One region of the Pseudomonas sp. FA117 genome, then DNA from elsewhere that is predicted to be linked to it. Evidence: riboswitches for the same ligand, from Rfam matches in the RefSeq annotation. Region 1 holds a riboswitch; each other region holds the start of a gene.
The links. A riboswitch is a leader RNA that binds a small molecule or an ion and turns the genes downstream of it on or off. The one in region 1 is predicted to bind cobalamin.

Region 1 (3,273 bases):
TGACCCTGCTGGTGGTGGGCCTGCCGGCAGGCTGCGCCGTGCTCCAGCACAAGGAGCGGGAACTGGTGTTTCGCATCGAACCGGGCCAGGCCAGCTGGTTCCGCGGATTGCCGGCCGAGGTGCAGGAACTGGACCTGCGCCCGCGCAGCTTCACCGACGGCCAGAGCCTGCACGCCTGGTGGTGGCCGGCCAGGCGCGCCGATGCCCCGGCGATTCTCTACCTGCACGGCGTGCGCTGGAACCTCACCGGCCAGTTGTTCCGCATCGAGCAACTGCATGCCATGGGCTATTCGGTGCTCGCCGTGGACTACCGCGGCTTTGGCCAGAGTCGGGGCGACCTGCCGTCCGAGGCCACGGTCTACGAAGATGCACGCATCGCCTGGGAGCGCTTCGCCCAGCTGCAGCCGGTAGCGGGCAAACGCCTGATCTTCGGCCATTCGCTGGGCGGTGCGGTGGCGGTGGAACTGGCCTCGGAACTGAGCCGCCATGCGCGTGAGGATGGCCAGCCGGTCCCCGCGCGCGGGCTGATCCTGGAGTCGACCTTCACCTCCCTTGGCGACGTTGCCACCGCAGTGGCCGACACCTCGCTGCCGGTGCGCTGGCTGCTGTCGCAGAAGTTCGACTCGCTGGGCAAGATCGCCGAGGTCGGCCTGCCGCTGCTGTTGGTGCACGGCCAGGATGATCGCTTCGTCCCGCCACGTTTCAGTCAGGCGCTGTTCGACGCCGCGCAGGAGCCCAAGACCCTGCTGCTGGTGCCCGGGGCCACCCACAACAACAGCATGAGCCTGGCGGGTCAGCGCTACCGGCGGGCAATCGAGGCGTTGCTCTGAGCGTGCCGACACTCACTGCACCGGCAGGAAGTTCATCAACAACAGGCTTTGCGCATAGTTGAGGCCGATACGCCGGTAGCGCTCGTCGAGCATCTGCGCCAGCAGGTCCAGGCGCGCGACGATCTTGCCGAATTCGACCGCGAAGCTCAGATTGCTGCCTTCCTCGGAGATTTCGTTGGAGAACAGCAGCAAAACGCCGTTGGCGTCCTGGCGCTGGCTGAGCATCCAGGTGGCCTTCTCGATGTTGCGCGCAGCGTTGTTGACGAACAACGGATCGATGGCGTCGGTCATGTAGAACTCGGTACGACCGCCATGGGCGGTGACCAGCATGCTGCCGATGGCATAGATGAACGCCCCGACCCGGTCGCCACGAAACTCCGGGCTCAAGGCATAGCTCAAGGCTGCCAGGTCGCGGCGCTCGCCCAATTGCGGCAGCGGCTGGCGCTGCTCGATGGCTTGGCGGATCTGCCGTTCGGCGGTGGCGGCATCCAGGTAGCCGGACTGCCTCCACTGGTTGGGATTGCGCAGGTACAGCTTGTTCATCAGCAGGTACAGGCTCTGCAGGTTGTCACGCATCGACAGGGTCGCCATGCGGTCGACGCTGGTCTGGAACAACTCGCTCGGCTGGCCATTGCCCAACTGCGTGAACAGGTCGCGGCCATCCTGCGCGGTACAGGCGCACAGGCCGGTCATGACACCCGCAAGCAACAGGCGGGTGCAGCGATGAAAGACAGAAACGGGCATCTGCTCCGGGATCCGGGGTCAGTGGCCGGGCCGGTGATCGGCGCAGCCTGGCCATGGATAGAGCCTGGGAATCGGAAAAAGTGCGGCGAACCGCGCAAAGCGGGCACCGCGCCGCACTTGCCGAGCATTTCGTAACAAGAATTGACGGCCAAACACGGCCGTGATTTGCTAATACATTACGTAGGGTGCCCCGCACAGGGGTGAAACGGGAAACCGGTGCGTCCAGGTCCAGTCATGGGCCGGACAAGTCCGGTGCTGCCCCCGCAACGGTAAGCGAGCGCGCGTCTGATCCACTGTGTCGGCAGTACGGCATGGGAAGGTGACGCCACACCGGGAGCCCCGCTCCTGCTCGTCAGCCCGGAGACCGGCCCGACGTACCTTGATCACACCCCGCGGTGGGCGGGCGCTGTTGCTGACCCCGGGCGATGTTCGTCCGGGGTCGCCGCGCTTCCTGTCGCCATGAAAAAAAAGCAGAGGAATGCGTCATGTCCGTCACCAGCGCCAAACACAGCATCGCCACTCCCGTCAGCCTCAGCCAGCGCCTCGTGGTCGCGGTCGGCGCCAGCCTGCTGGGCCTGTGCCTGGTGTACTTCGCCGGGTTCTCGCACCTGGAGGCCGTGCACAACGCGGCCCACGACACGCGCCACAGCGCCGCCTTCCCTTGCCACTGAGTGCCCAGCAATGATCAAGCGTATTGCCCGAACCGCGGGCTTCAGCGGTCTGCTGGCCGCCCTGTTGCTGACCCTGCTGCAAAGCTTCTGGGTCGCGCCGCTGATTCTGCAGGCTGAAACCTACGAGAACGCCGCGCCGGCCGAACAGCACGAACATGCCGGCGGCGAAGCCGGCGCAGGCCATGAACACAGTGAAGAAGCCTGGTCGCCGGAAGACGGCTGGCAGCGCGTGCTGTCGACCACGGGCGGCAACCTGGTGGTGGCGGTCGGCTTTGCCCTGATTCTTGCGGCGCTGTACAGCCTGCGCGAGCCTGGACGGGTCAGCACTGGCGCGCTGTGGGGCCTGGGCGGCTTCGCAGTGTTCTGCCTGGCGCCAACCCTGGGCCTGCCACCGGAACTGCCCGGCACCGCCGCTGCCGACCTGGCCCAGCGCCAGACCTGGTGGATCGGCACCGCTGCCGCCACCGCCGTGGGCCTGGCACTGCTGGTGTTCGCCCGCCACTGGTTGCTCAAGGTGCTGGGCGCAGCGTTGCTGGTGGTGCCTCACCTGATCGGCGCACCTCAGCCCGAAGTCCACGAAAGCCTGGCGCCCGAAGCGCTTGAGGCACAGTTCAAGGTCGCCTCCTGGCTGACCAATGCCGCGTTCTGGGTGGCCCTGGGCCTGATCAGCGCCTGGCTCTACCGCCGATCCGCGCAGGCCTGATGACGGCGCTGTACGCCGGTTTCGGTTGCCGTCGAGGGTGTCCGCTGCAGGTGCTGGACACCCTGTTGCGGCGCACCCTGGCCGACAACGGCCTGGCGCTGGCAGAGCTGCGAGGTATTGCCAGTATCGATCTTAAGGCCGACGAGCCAGGGTTGCGGCAGTTGGCCGAACGACTCGGACTACCCCTGGTGTTCTACTCGGCCTTGCAGCTACAGCCCTACCTTCCCCGACTCAGCCACCGCTCCGCGATTGCCTTCGAAGCCACCGGCTGCTGGGGCGTGGCCGAAAGTGCCGCGCTGGCAGCGGCCGGCGACCGGCACGCGGA
Region 2 (3,273 bases), 1.5 Mb from region 1:
AAGACCTTCATCGAAGCCAAGCGTGCCTTGGCCATGGCGCCGACCACCACCCTGTCGCGCAACTGATATCAAAATGCTGTATCCTCGCACGGCGGCGTAGCTGAAAAGCTAGCCGCCGTGCGCATTTACGAATAGCGTCTAATCTAAATCCTTAACTCTTTTTTCGGCTGCGGCCGATTGGTCTCAGACAGGTTCTGACCCATGACGATGCTGACGCGCTTCGCACTCCTTTCCCTCGCGGCACTGCTCGCCGCCTGTTCCAGCCGTGCTCCGGCTCCGGCCCCTGTGGTCAAGCCGCAGGTCACCTTCATCGACCAGCCTTCATCTTCGCCTGTGGCGGACGACGTGCTGATCCGTGCCATCGGCCTGGTCGGCACGCCGTACCGTTGGGGCGGCAACACGCCGGATTCGGGGTTCGATTGCAGCGGGCTGATCGGCTATGTGTACCGCGGTGCGGCGAACATCAACCTGCCGCGCTCGACCCGCGAGATGATCGTCATGCGTGCCCCGAGCGTTGACATCAATTCACTGCAGTCCGGTGACCTGGTGTTCTTCGCCACCGGCGGCGGCTCGCAGGTGAGCCATGCGGGGATCTACGTGGGGGAGGGGCGCTTCGTGCATGCGCCGTCCACCGGCGGTACCGTGCGGCTCGACTACCTGTCGAACAGCTACTGGTCCAAGGCGTACCTGCAGGCCAAGCGGGTGTTGGCGCCGGGGCATCTCGCGCAGAACCCCTGATGGTGTCGGGAAAGGGCTGCGCAGCAGCCCCCGAGCCCTGTACTCAAGCCTGCTTGAGCAACAACGCCACCCCTGGATGATACTGCCCTGACTCGTTATGCAACTTGCGGTACGCATACGGGAAGTACCAGGCAATTGCGCAGGCTGTGTGCTTGTTCAAGTCATCGACCAGATCCTGCAATTCCTCCGGGCTGGCATGCTGTCCCGCCTTCCATGGGCTGACGAACAGCGCTCCGGCCTTCAGCTGGCTGGGGTAGGCGGTCAGCCGCGCCAAGGTCGCGCTCTCCTGCAGGGCGCCCGCCAGGTCCAGGCGGGCAATCTTTGGCCAGCGCTGCTCGGTGTGCAGATGAATGGAGTGTTCGGCGCCGGCAATCGACAGATCGCAGCGCCCCTCGCGCTCGCCTTCGTCACGCTGCTTCTTGCTCTGGTAGTGCTGCAGCGCCACCAGCTCGGCCTGCCAGGCTGCGGCGGCGAGGATCCCGGCATTGGCCTGGGCGCCATGCCAGTAGGGCGCATCGCCGTCGCCATGGATCTGGTTGAAACGGTCGATGCAGTCGACCCAGCGTTCCAGGGCCGGACGCAGGAATTCCAGGTGCGGGTTGTGGATGATCAAGCCTTGCATGACGCGCTCTCCTTTTATTATGGTCGCGTGCAGCTGGGTGATGGCTATGTGATATCACTGCTTCGATAGTGAGACAAGCATCCACATCAACCGTTCATCGTCGGTGTTCAATTGACGCTCCCGGTGCAACCCTCTAACCTTCGCGGCGTGTTTCAGGTGCTCTGCGGATCGGCTCCGTCAGGGTGAAACTGGGAAGCCGGTGGGCGCCAGCAAGGCGCGAATCCGGCGCTGCCCCCGCAACGGTAGGTGAGTCAAGATCGCGCAGGGCCACTGGGGCATTCGTCCCCCGGGAAGGCGCGCGGTTTCGGGCCAGGGCCCGGCTCACGAGCCCGGAGACCGGCCTGTCACTGCCAACGGCATCACGGAGGGTGATGCGCGCTGACCCGTGCTATTGCCACGGCCCCTGCGCGCGCCCTTCGCTTGCCTGCCTTGTTTATCTGTCGTTGCCTGGTGCCCGCCCGCGAGTGCCCCACCGGCGCGTCGACAGCCTGCGGAGAACCCCTGATGAGCGAATCCACCGAACGCGACGAACGCCACCTGGCGCGCATGCAGCGCAAGAAGGCGATCATCGACGAACGTATCGCCAATTCCCCCAACGAATGCGGCCTGCTGCTGGTGCTGACCGGCAATGGCAAGGGCAAGAGCAGCTCGGCCTTCGGCATGCTCGCCCGCGCGCTCGGGCATGGCATGCAGTGCGGGGTGGTGCAGTTCATCAAGGGGCGCAACAGCACCGGCGAAGAACTGTTCTTCCGCCGCTTCCCCGATGAAGTGCGCTATCACGTGATGGGCGAAGGCTTTACCTGGGAAACCCAGGACCGCCAGCGCGACATCGCCGCTGCAGAAGCGGCCTGGGCAGTCTCTCGCCAGTTGCTGCAGGATCCTTCGGTACAGTTCGTGGTACTCGATGAACTGAACATCGCTCTCAAGCACGGCTACCTCGACCTCGACCAGGTGCTTTCGGACATCCAGGCGCGCCCGCCGATGCAGCATGTGATCGTCACCGGTCGCGGGGCCAAGCCGGAAATGGTCGAACTGGCCGACACCGTCACCGAGATGGGCATGCTCAAGCACGCCTTCCAGGCGGGCATCCGTGCGCAGAAGGGCGTCGAACTGTGACTCGAGCCTCACGTCACTGCCCGGCGGTGCTGATTGCCGCGCCGGCATCCGGCCAGGGCAAGACCACCGTCACCGCCGCCCTGGCGCGCCTGCACCGCAACCTCGGGCGCAAGGTCCGGGTGTTCAAGTGCGGGCCTGATTTTCTCGACCCGATGATTCTCGAGCGCGCCAGCGGTGCGCCGGTGTACCAGCTGGACATGTGGATGATCGGCGAGCAGGAAAGCCGTCGCCTGTTGTGGGAGGCCGCTGCCGAAGCCGACCTGATCCTGATCGAAGGCGTCATGGGCCTGTTCGACGGCACGCCGTCGAGCGCCGACCTTGCGCGGCATTTCGGCGTGCCGGTGCTGGCGGTGATCGACGGCACGGCCATGGCCCAGACCTTTGGCGCCCTGGCCCTGGGGCTGGCGCGCTACCAGGCCGACCTGCCGTTTGCCGGCGTGCTGGCCAACCGGGTCGGCAGCCTGCGCCATGCGCAGCTGCTCGAAGGCAGCCTGACCGAAGGCCTGCGTTGGTACGGTGGGTTGTCGCGCGAACGCGGCATCGAGCTGCCCAGCCGCCACCTGGGGCTGGTCCAGGCCAGCGAACTGAACGACCTCGACGCCCGCCTCGACGCGGCCGCCGAAGCCCTGGGCGCCAGCTGCGATGCCGCCTTGCCGCCACCGGTGGCGTTCGTCGAGCCGCAAGCGGTGGAGCCGGGCACAAGCCTTGTCGGCGTACGCATCGGCGTGGCCCGGGATGAGGCTTTTGCCTTCCTCTATGGCGCCAACCTCGACCTGCTGCGCGAGCATGGCGCCGAG
Region 3 (3,273 bases), 620 kb from region 1:
CCTCCCAGCCGGGCTGGTTGTCCTGGGCGCAGATCGCCTGCAGCACCGGCACGTCGCGGCGCAGCGGGCGCAGGTTGGGGCGCTCGGGGCTGGACAGGGCGAAGCCTGTGGTGTTGATCACCACCTCGGCGCCCACCTCGTCGAGCCAGGCTTCGACCTGCTCCAGGCAAGCGGCCTCCTTGAGGCTGGCGACTGCAATCGGCAGCGGGTTCAGCCCGGCCGCCTGCAGGCGCTGGCAGAACACGTCGATGAACGCGGTATTGGCCGCCTGCAGGTGCGAACGGTAGAACAGCAGCGGCGCCACCGGGTGCTCCGGGTGCCACTCGGGATACCAGTCCTCGAGCTGCGCAGCGGGCTTGCCGGGGTGGTAGACGCTGGTGCGCGGCAACGGCTGCGGTTCGTCCCAGGCATAGTCACGCCCCAGCCACTGGCTGGCCAGGCACTTGAACAGGTTGACGGCGTTGGCCTTGCCGCCCTGGCGCAGGAAATGCCAGAGCCGCTCGGCCTGCTCGGCCGGCACCGTGCCCAGTTGCGTCAGCTCGGGGTCGGGGCGGTCGTCGCCGGGCACCAGAATCAGCTGCACGCCGCGTGCAGCCAGCTCGACCAGTTGCTCGACGCCATAGCGCCAGTAGCCGACACCGCCGTGCAGCGACACCAGGATGACCTTGGCGTGGCGTAGCACCTCATCGATGTACAGGTCGACCGAGGCATGGTTCTGCACCTGCATGGGGTTGGCCAGGCGCAGGCTGGGGAAATCGTCCGGCAACTGCTCGGCGGTTTCGGCGAGCAGTGCCAGGTGGGAGTCGCCGCTGCAGAGGATCACCAGCTCGGCGGGTGTCTGGCCGAGGTCGGCAATGCTGTCGTCCGGCACGAAGCCGCCGGGCTGGGTCCGCAGCAGGTGCATCGGTCAGGCGCCCAAGGCCTGGCGCAGGCGCGCTTCCAGCTGGGTGGCATCGAGGTCCTGGCCGATCAGCACCAGACGGGTGATGCGCGGCTCGTCGCTGCGCCAGGCGCGGTCGAAGTGCTTGTCGAAACGGGTACCCACGCCCTGGATCAGCAGGCGCATCGGCTTGCCGGGGATTGCAGCGAAGCCCTTGGCACGCAGGATGCCGAACTCGGTGACCAACTGGGTCAGGGCGTCGAGCAGCAGACTTTCATCGGCTTCGGGCAGGTCGATGGAGATCGAATCGAAGGCGTCATGATCGTGGTCGTCATGGTCGTCGCCGTCGTGATGCGAATCGTGGTGGGTGCGGCGACCGTCGATGTGCACCTCGGATTCGGCGCCCACGCCCAGCAACACGTCCAGCGGCAGGCGGCCACTGCTGGCCTCGATCACCTTGACCGCCGGCGGCAGTTCTTCGGCCACTTCGGCGCGAACCTTGGCCAGGCCCTCGGCGTCGATCAGGTCCGCCTTGTTCAGCACCACCAGGTCGGCACTGGCCAACTGGTCGGCGAACAGCTCGTGCAATGGCGATTCGTGATCCAGGTTCGGGTCCAGCTTGCGCTGGGCGTCGACCTGGTCCGGATAGGCGGCGAAGGTGCCGGCGGCCACGGCCGGGCTGTCGACCACGGTGATCACCGCATCGACGGTGCAGGCGTTGCGGATTTCCGGCCACTGGAAGGCCTGTACCAGAGGTTTGGGCAGGGCCAGGCCGCTGGTTTCGATGAGGATGTGGTCGAGGTCGCCGCGACGGGCTACCAGCTCGCGCATCACCGGGAAGAACTCTTCCTGCACGGTGCAGCACAGGCAGCCGTTGGCCAGTTCGTAGACCCGGCCGTTGGCCTCTTCCTCGGTGCAACCGATGCTGCACTGCTTGAGGATTTCGCCGTCGATGCCCAGCTCGCCGAACTCGTTGACGATGACTGCGATGCGGCGGCCCTGGGCGTTGTCGAGCATGTGCCGGAGCAAGGTGGTCTTGCCCGAGCCGAGGAAGCCGGTGACGATGGTGACGGGAAGTTTGGCCAGTGTTTTCATGTGGCGATGCCCTTGGCAGCAGTGGTGCGGGCATGCGGGACGACAACCGCAGCCGGCCGGGCTCGTTCGCCACCGGATCACCCCGCCCGGTTGAAGGTCGAAAACGTTGCGAGGCAGGTCTCCTGGCTTGCACTGCACGATGTCGAGTCGTCAGGTCGGCGCCTTCCCGCGCGGGCGCGCAGTGGCAGTGTCGAACCTGTTCAGTGCCTACAGTTGCGGGGGCAGCCGCGGCTTGTACCGCGTTCCCGTCTTAGCTCCGGCCGGGCCGGAGAACCTCGAAGCGGCAAGGCTACGCAGTGGTGCGCAGGTGGTCAACCGTCTGACGCCGATCGGAGCGCGTCAGATGCCATCCCCGGCGAGCAGTTCGGTCAGCACCTGGGCCAGGGCCTTGACCATCGCATCGGCGCTGGGCCGGTGGACGATGACGATTTCATAGCTGTCCACCTCGGGCAAACCCTCGCTCGCACCCAGCACGCGGTGCTCGCCGGTGGCGGCACGCGGCGGCAGCAGGCTGACGCCCATGCCGTCGGCCACTGCCGCCTGGATGCCGGACAGGCTGGAGCTGGTGAAGCTGATGCGCCAGCGCCGGCCCATGCCCTCGATGGCGTGGATCATGTCTTCGCGATACAGGCCGCGCGGCGGGAAGGTCACCAGCGGCACCGGGTCCAGTTCGAAGGCCGGCATGCGCAGGCTGTCGATCCACTGCAGGCGCTCCGGCCAGCAGGACACACCTTCGCGGCTGTTACGCCGCTGCTTGAGCAGCACCAGGTCGAGTTCACCGTTGTCGTATGCCTGGCTCAGGTCGCGGCACAGGCCGCTGGTGACCTCCAGCTTGACCTGCGGGTGCAGGCGGCTGAAGGCCGACAGCGCGTTGGTGGTGCGTCCGCCGACGAAGTCCTCGGGCACGCCCAGGCGGACGGTGACGCCGACCATCGCCCCGGCCAGCGCCTCGAGCATCTGGTCGTTCAGCGCCAGCATGTGCCGGGCATAGCCAAGCAGGGTCTGGCCAGCGTCGGTCGGCAGCACGTCGCGGTTGCCGCGCACCAGCAAGCGATGGCCAACCATCTCTTCCAGGCGGCGTACCTTCTGGCTGATGGTCGACTGGGTCGAATGCAGGCGCGCCGCGGCCGTGGTGAAACTGCCGCAGTCGGCGACCACGACGATGGCGCGCAGCAGGTCGAGGTCGAACAGGGCCCTATTCGGTTTTACGCTGATGGACATGAGGGTATTGGATTTTCAAATGGCAAAGCTGATTTCTAGCATGCCCCTTGGCGACGGGCAACGCCTGGCCATTGGTA
Region 4 (3,273 bases), 310 kb from region 1:
CTGCCGCGCAGCATGACCGGCACCGGCGACGGCGCCATCACCCAGACCTACGCCGCCACCCTGGGCGTGAGCGCCTATGAGCTCGACCTGTTCGGCCGCCTGCGCAGCCTCAGCGACAAGGCCCTGCTCACCTACCTGCCCAGCGAACAGGCGCAGCGCAGCGTGCAGTTGGGCCTGGTGGCCAGTGTCGCCAGTGGCTACCTGACCTGGCGCGCCGACCTCGAACTGCTCGAACTGTCGCGCCAGACCCTTGCCGCCGACCAGCAGAGCCTGCGCCTGACCCAAGGCCAGCGCCGCGCCGGCACCGCGTCAGCGCTGCAACAGATCCAGGCGCAGACCAGCGTCGACAGCGCCCGCGCCGCCGTCGCCCGCTATCAGCGCCAGGTGGCCCAGGACATCAACCAGCTCACCCTGCTGGTCGGTGTGCCCCTGGACGAGGGCAACCCAGGCCTGCCGCTGGCGGCGCAGCAGATGATCGGCCTGCCGGCCGGCTTGCCCTCGGCACTGCTGCAGCGTCGCCCCGACATCCTCGAAGCCGAGTACCAGCTGCGCGCTGCCAACGCCGACATCGGCGCAGCCCGGGCAGCGTTCTTTCCCAGCATCAGCCTGACCGCCAATGCCGGCAGCAGCAGCCGCGAGCTGTCCGGCCTGTTCGACGGCGGCAGCGGCACCTGGCTGTTCCAGCCACAGATCAACCTGCCGCTGTTCACAGCCGGCAGCCTGCGTGCCAGCCTCGATTACGCACGCCTGCAAAAGCAGATCGAGGTCGCGCGCTATGAAAAATCGATCCAGGTGGCCTTCCAGGAAGTCTCCGACGGGCTTGCCGCGCGGGCGACCTACCAGCGCCAGTTGCTGGCCCAGCGTGACCTGGTGGATTCGACCCAGCGTTACTACGACCTGGCCCGCAACCGCTATCGCATCGGCGTCGACAGCAGCCTGACCTTCCTCGACGCCCAGCGCTCGCTGTTCAGCGCCCAGCAGGGGCTGATCAACGACCGGCTGGCCCAGTTGCTCGCCGAGGTCAACCTGTACGCCGCCCTCGGCGGCGGTTGGGCGCCCCATCCATGAAGCCCGCTTGCGCAACCGTCGGTCGGCACTGACGTCAGTTGCATGGACCGCACTGGCTCGACAGCCACTCCCAGATAATGAGGGCTTGCCCAAGGGCGGCCCCTCACTCCTGTGTTGGCCCGCCTGCGGGTGGGCCTTTTTTCAACCCAGCGAGGGTGGACGTCATGAACGAAAAGCACTGGATGGGCGGCGGCGACGCTCAGAGCGACTGGCCCGAGCTCGAGCCTGAGCCCCGCAACGACCGCGTCGATGACCCGGACGTGGACCCTGACCTCAACGAGGATGAAGACAATCGCCCCGGCGTGCCGGCCAGCGATCCGGAGTCCGGTGCCTGAGCGCCTGCGGCCCGGGCCGCGGTTGACTCCCCTGCCCATAAATGCTCAGATGCGCCCCTTGTTTCAGGTGTCCACGACCGCCGTGTCGGGGATTAAACGGGAAGCCGGTGCCTCGCCCAGTGCGACCAGTCCGGCGCTGCCCCCGCAACGGTAAGCGAGCGACGCATTCGATACACCACTGTGCCTGCGGCATGGGAAGGTGAGTGCCTCACGCCCCTCGCAAGCCCGGAGACCGGCCTGTCACTGCAGTTGGCAACACCCGCGGTGGGCGGGCGTGGGCCGGTCTTCGCGGCAGCCTTGCCTGCGCGACGCCTCCACGCGCATCCACCGTTCGGGTTTCACTCACCCTGCGACGGTCCGCTCATGTCACGCCCCACCCTGCATATCCAAGGCCTGCACTGGTCGCCGCACAGCGGTGGGCGCGCCCTGCTCGAGAACATCGACCTGCAGATCGGCGCCGGCGAGTTCGTCGGCCTGATCGGCCCAAACGGCAGCGGCAAGACCAGCCTGCTGCGCTGTGCCTACCGCTTCAATCGCCCGCACGCTGGCCAGGTCCAGCTCGATGGCGAAGACATCTGGCAACGCAACCCACGCTGGGTAGCGCAGCGTATCGCGGTGATGCTGCAGGAATTTCCCGAGGACTTCGGCCTGACCGTGCGCGATGTCGTGGCCATGGGCCGCACGCCGCACCTGGGCTGGTTCGACGGCGACGGCGACCCGGGCCTGATCGACGACACCCTGGCCAGGCTCGGCCTGCTGCCCCGCGCCCTGGATGCGTTCGTCTGCCTGTCGGGCGGCGAAAAGCAGCGCGTGCTGCTGGCCCGGGCGCTGGTCCAGGAGCCGCGCCTGCTGATTCTCGACGAGCCGACCAACCATCTCGACCCCCGCTTCCAGCTGGCCCTGCTGCAGCAACTGCGCGGTACCGGCCTGAGCCTGCTGGCCAGCTTCCACGACCTGAACCTGGCAGCCGCCTTCTGTGACCGCCTGTACGTGATCGACGGCGGCCGCATCGTCACCCATGGCACGCCGGAGCAGGTGCTGACCGAGCAATGCCTGGCCGAGGTGTTCGGCGTGCAGGCCCTGGTCGACCGCCACCCGCTGGCCTCCCATCCACGCATTACCTGGATCAGCCCCGCATGAAACCGCTGCTCACCTGCCTGGCCCTGCTCAGCGCCCTGCCCCTGTTCGCCCAGGCCGAAAGCTACCCGCTGACCGTACGCAGTTGCGACCGTGACGTGACCTTCACCCACGCGCCGCAGCACGCCGTCAGCCACGACATCAACCTCACCGGCATGCTCCTGGCCCTGGGCCTGCGCGATCACATGGCCGGCTACAGCGGCATCAGCGGCTGGAAGACCCTCGACCCGAGCCTGCGCGAGGCGCTGGCAGGCCTGCCGGAGCTGGCACCGCGCTATGTGTCTGTGGAGAACCTGCTCGATGCCGATGCCGACTTTTTCCTGGCCGGCTGGAGCTATGGCATGCGCATCGGCGGCCCGGTCACGCCCCAGACCCTGGCGCCATTCGGTATCCCGGTGTACGAGCTGAGCGAGTCGTGCTCGTGGATCATGCCGCAGCGCCAGGCCAGCCTCGAAGACCTGTACCGCGACCTGGACAACCTGGGTCGGATATTCGATGTGCGCGAGCGCGCCAGCGTGCTGGTCAGCCAGCTGCGCCAGCGGGTCGAACGGGTCGCGGCGCAAGTGGCCCAGGCCGGGCAACGGCCACGGGTGTTCCTCTACGACAGCGGCGAAGACCGCCCCACCACCTCGGGGCGCCTGGGCATGCCGCAGGCTCTGATCAGCGCTGCCGGTGGTGACAATGTGATGAGCGACGTGAGCGCCAGCTGGACCCAGGTCAACTGGGAAAGCGT

Region 2: linked by a shared signal. The riboswitch ahead of cobO (cob(I)yrinic acid a,c-diamide adenosyltransferase) and the one ahead of AC1TXO_RS13915 (CbtB domain-containing protein) in region 1 are both predicted to bind cobalamin.
Region 3: linked by a shared signal. The riboswitch ahead of cobW (cobalamin biosynthesis protein CobW) and the one ahead of AC1TXO_RS13915 (CbtB domain-containing protein) in region 1 are both predicted to bind cobalamin.
Region 4: linked by a shared signal. The riboswitch ahead of AC1TXO_RS12440 (ABC transporter ATP-binding protein) and the one ahead of AC1TXO_RS13915 (CbtB domain-containing protein) in region 1 are both predicted to bind cobalamin.

The regions. Positions count from the first base shown of each region.
Region 1 is NZ_CM170675.1:3,026,786-3,030,058, forward strand. Features, by position in the region: gene AC1TXO_RS13905 (alpha/beta hydrolase) at 1-830, shown strand, start outside; gene AC1TXO_RS13910 (hypothetical protein) at 843-1,574, opposite strand; cobalamin riboswitch at 1,741-1,961, shown strand; gene AC1TXO_RS13915 (CbtB domain-containing protein) at 2,060-2,245, shown strand; gene AC1TXO_RS13920 (CbtA family protein) at 2,256-2,948, shown strand; gene AC1TXO_RS13925 (cobalamin biosynthesis protein) at 2,948-3,273, shown strand, end outside.
Region 2 is NZ_CM170675.1:1,498,213-1,501,485, forward strand. Features, by position in the region: gene AC1TXO_RS07065 (C40 family peptidase) at 1-66, shown strand, start outside; gene AC1TXO_RS07070 (C40 family peptidase) at 202-738, shown strand; gene AC1TXO_RS07075 (hypothetical protein) at 782-1,360, opposite strand; cobalamin riboswitch at 1,498-1,719, shown strand; gene cobO (cob(I)yrinic acid a,c-diamide adenosyltransferase) at 1,865-2,476, shown strand; gene AC1TXO_RS07085 (cobyrinic acid a,c-diamide synthase CobB) at 2,473-3,273, shown strand, end outside.
Region 3 is NZ_CM170675.1:2,403,338-2,406,610, reverse strand. Features, by position in the region: gene cobN (cobaltochelatase subunit CobN) at 1-904, opposite strand, end outside; gene cobW (cobalamin biosynthesis protein CobW) at 908-1,975, opposite strand; cobalamin riboswitch at 2,071-2,268, opposite strand; gene AC1TXO_RS11130 (LysR substrate-binding domain-containing protein) at 2,315-3,196, opposite strand.
Region 4 is NZ_CM170675.1:2,714,378-2,717,650, reverse strand. Features, by position in the region: gene AC1TXO_RS12450 (efflux transporter outer membrane subunit) at 1-1,068, shown strand, start outside; gene AC1TXO_RS12445 (hypothetical protein) at 1,233-1,403, shown strand; cobalamin riboswitch at 1,452-1,658, shown strand; gene AC1TXO_RS12440 (ABC transporter ATP-binding protein) at 1,767-2,543, shown strand; gene AC1TXO_RS12435 (ABC transporter substrate-binding protein) at 2,540-3,273, shown strand, end outside.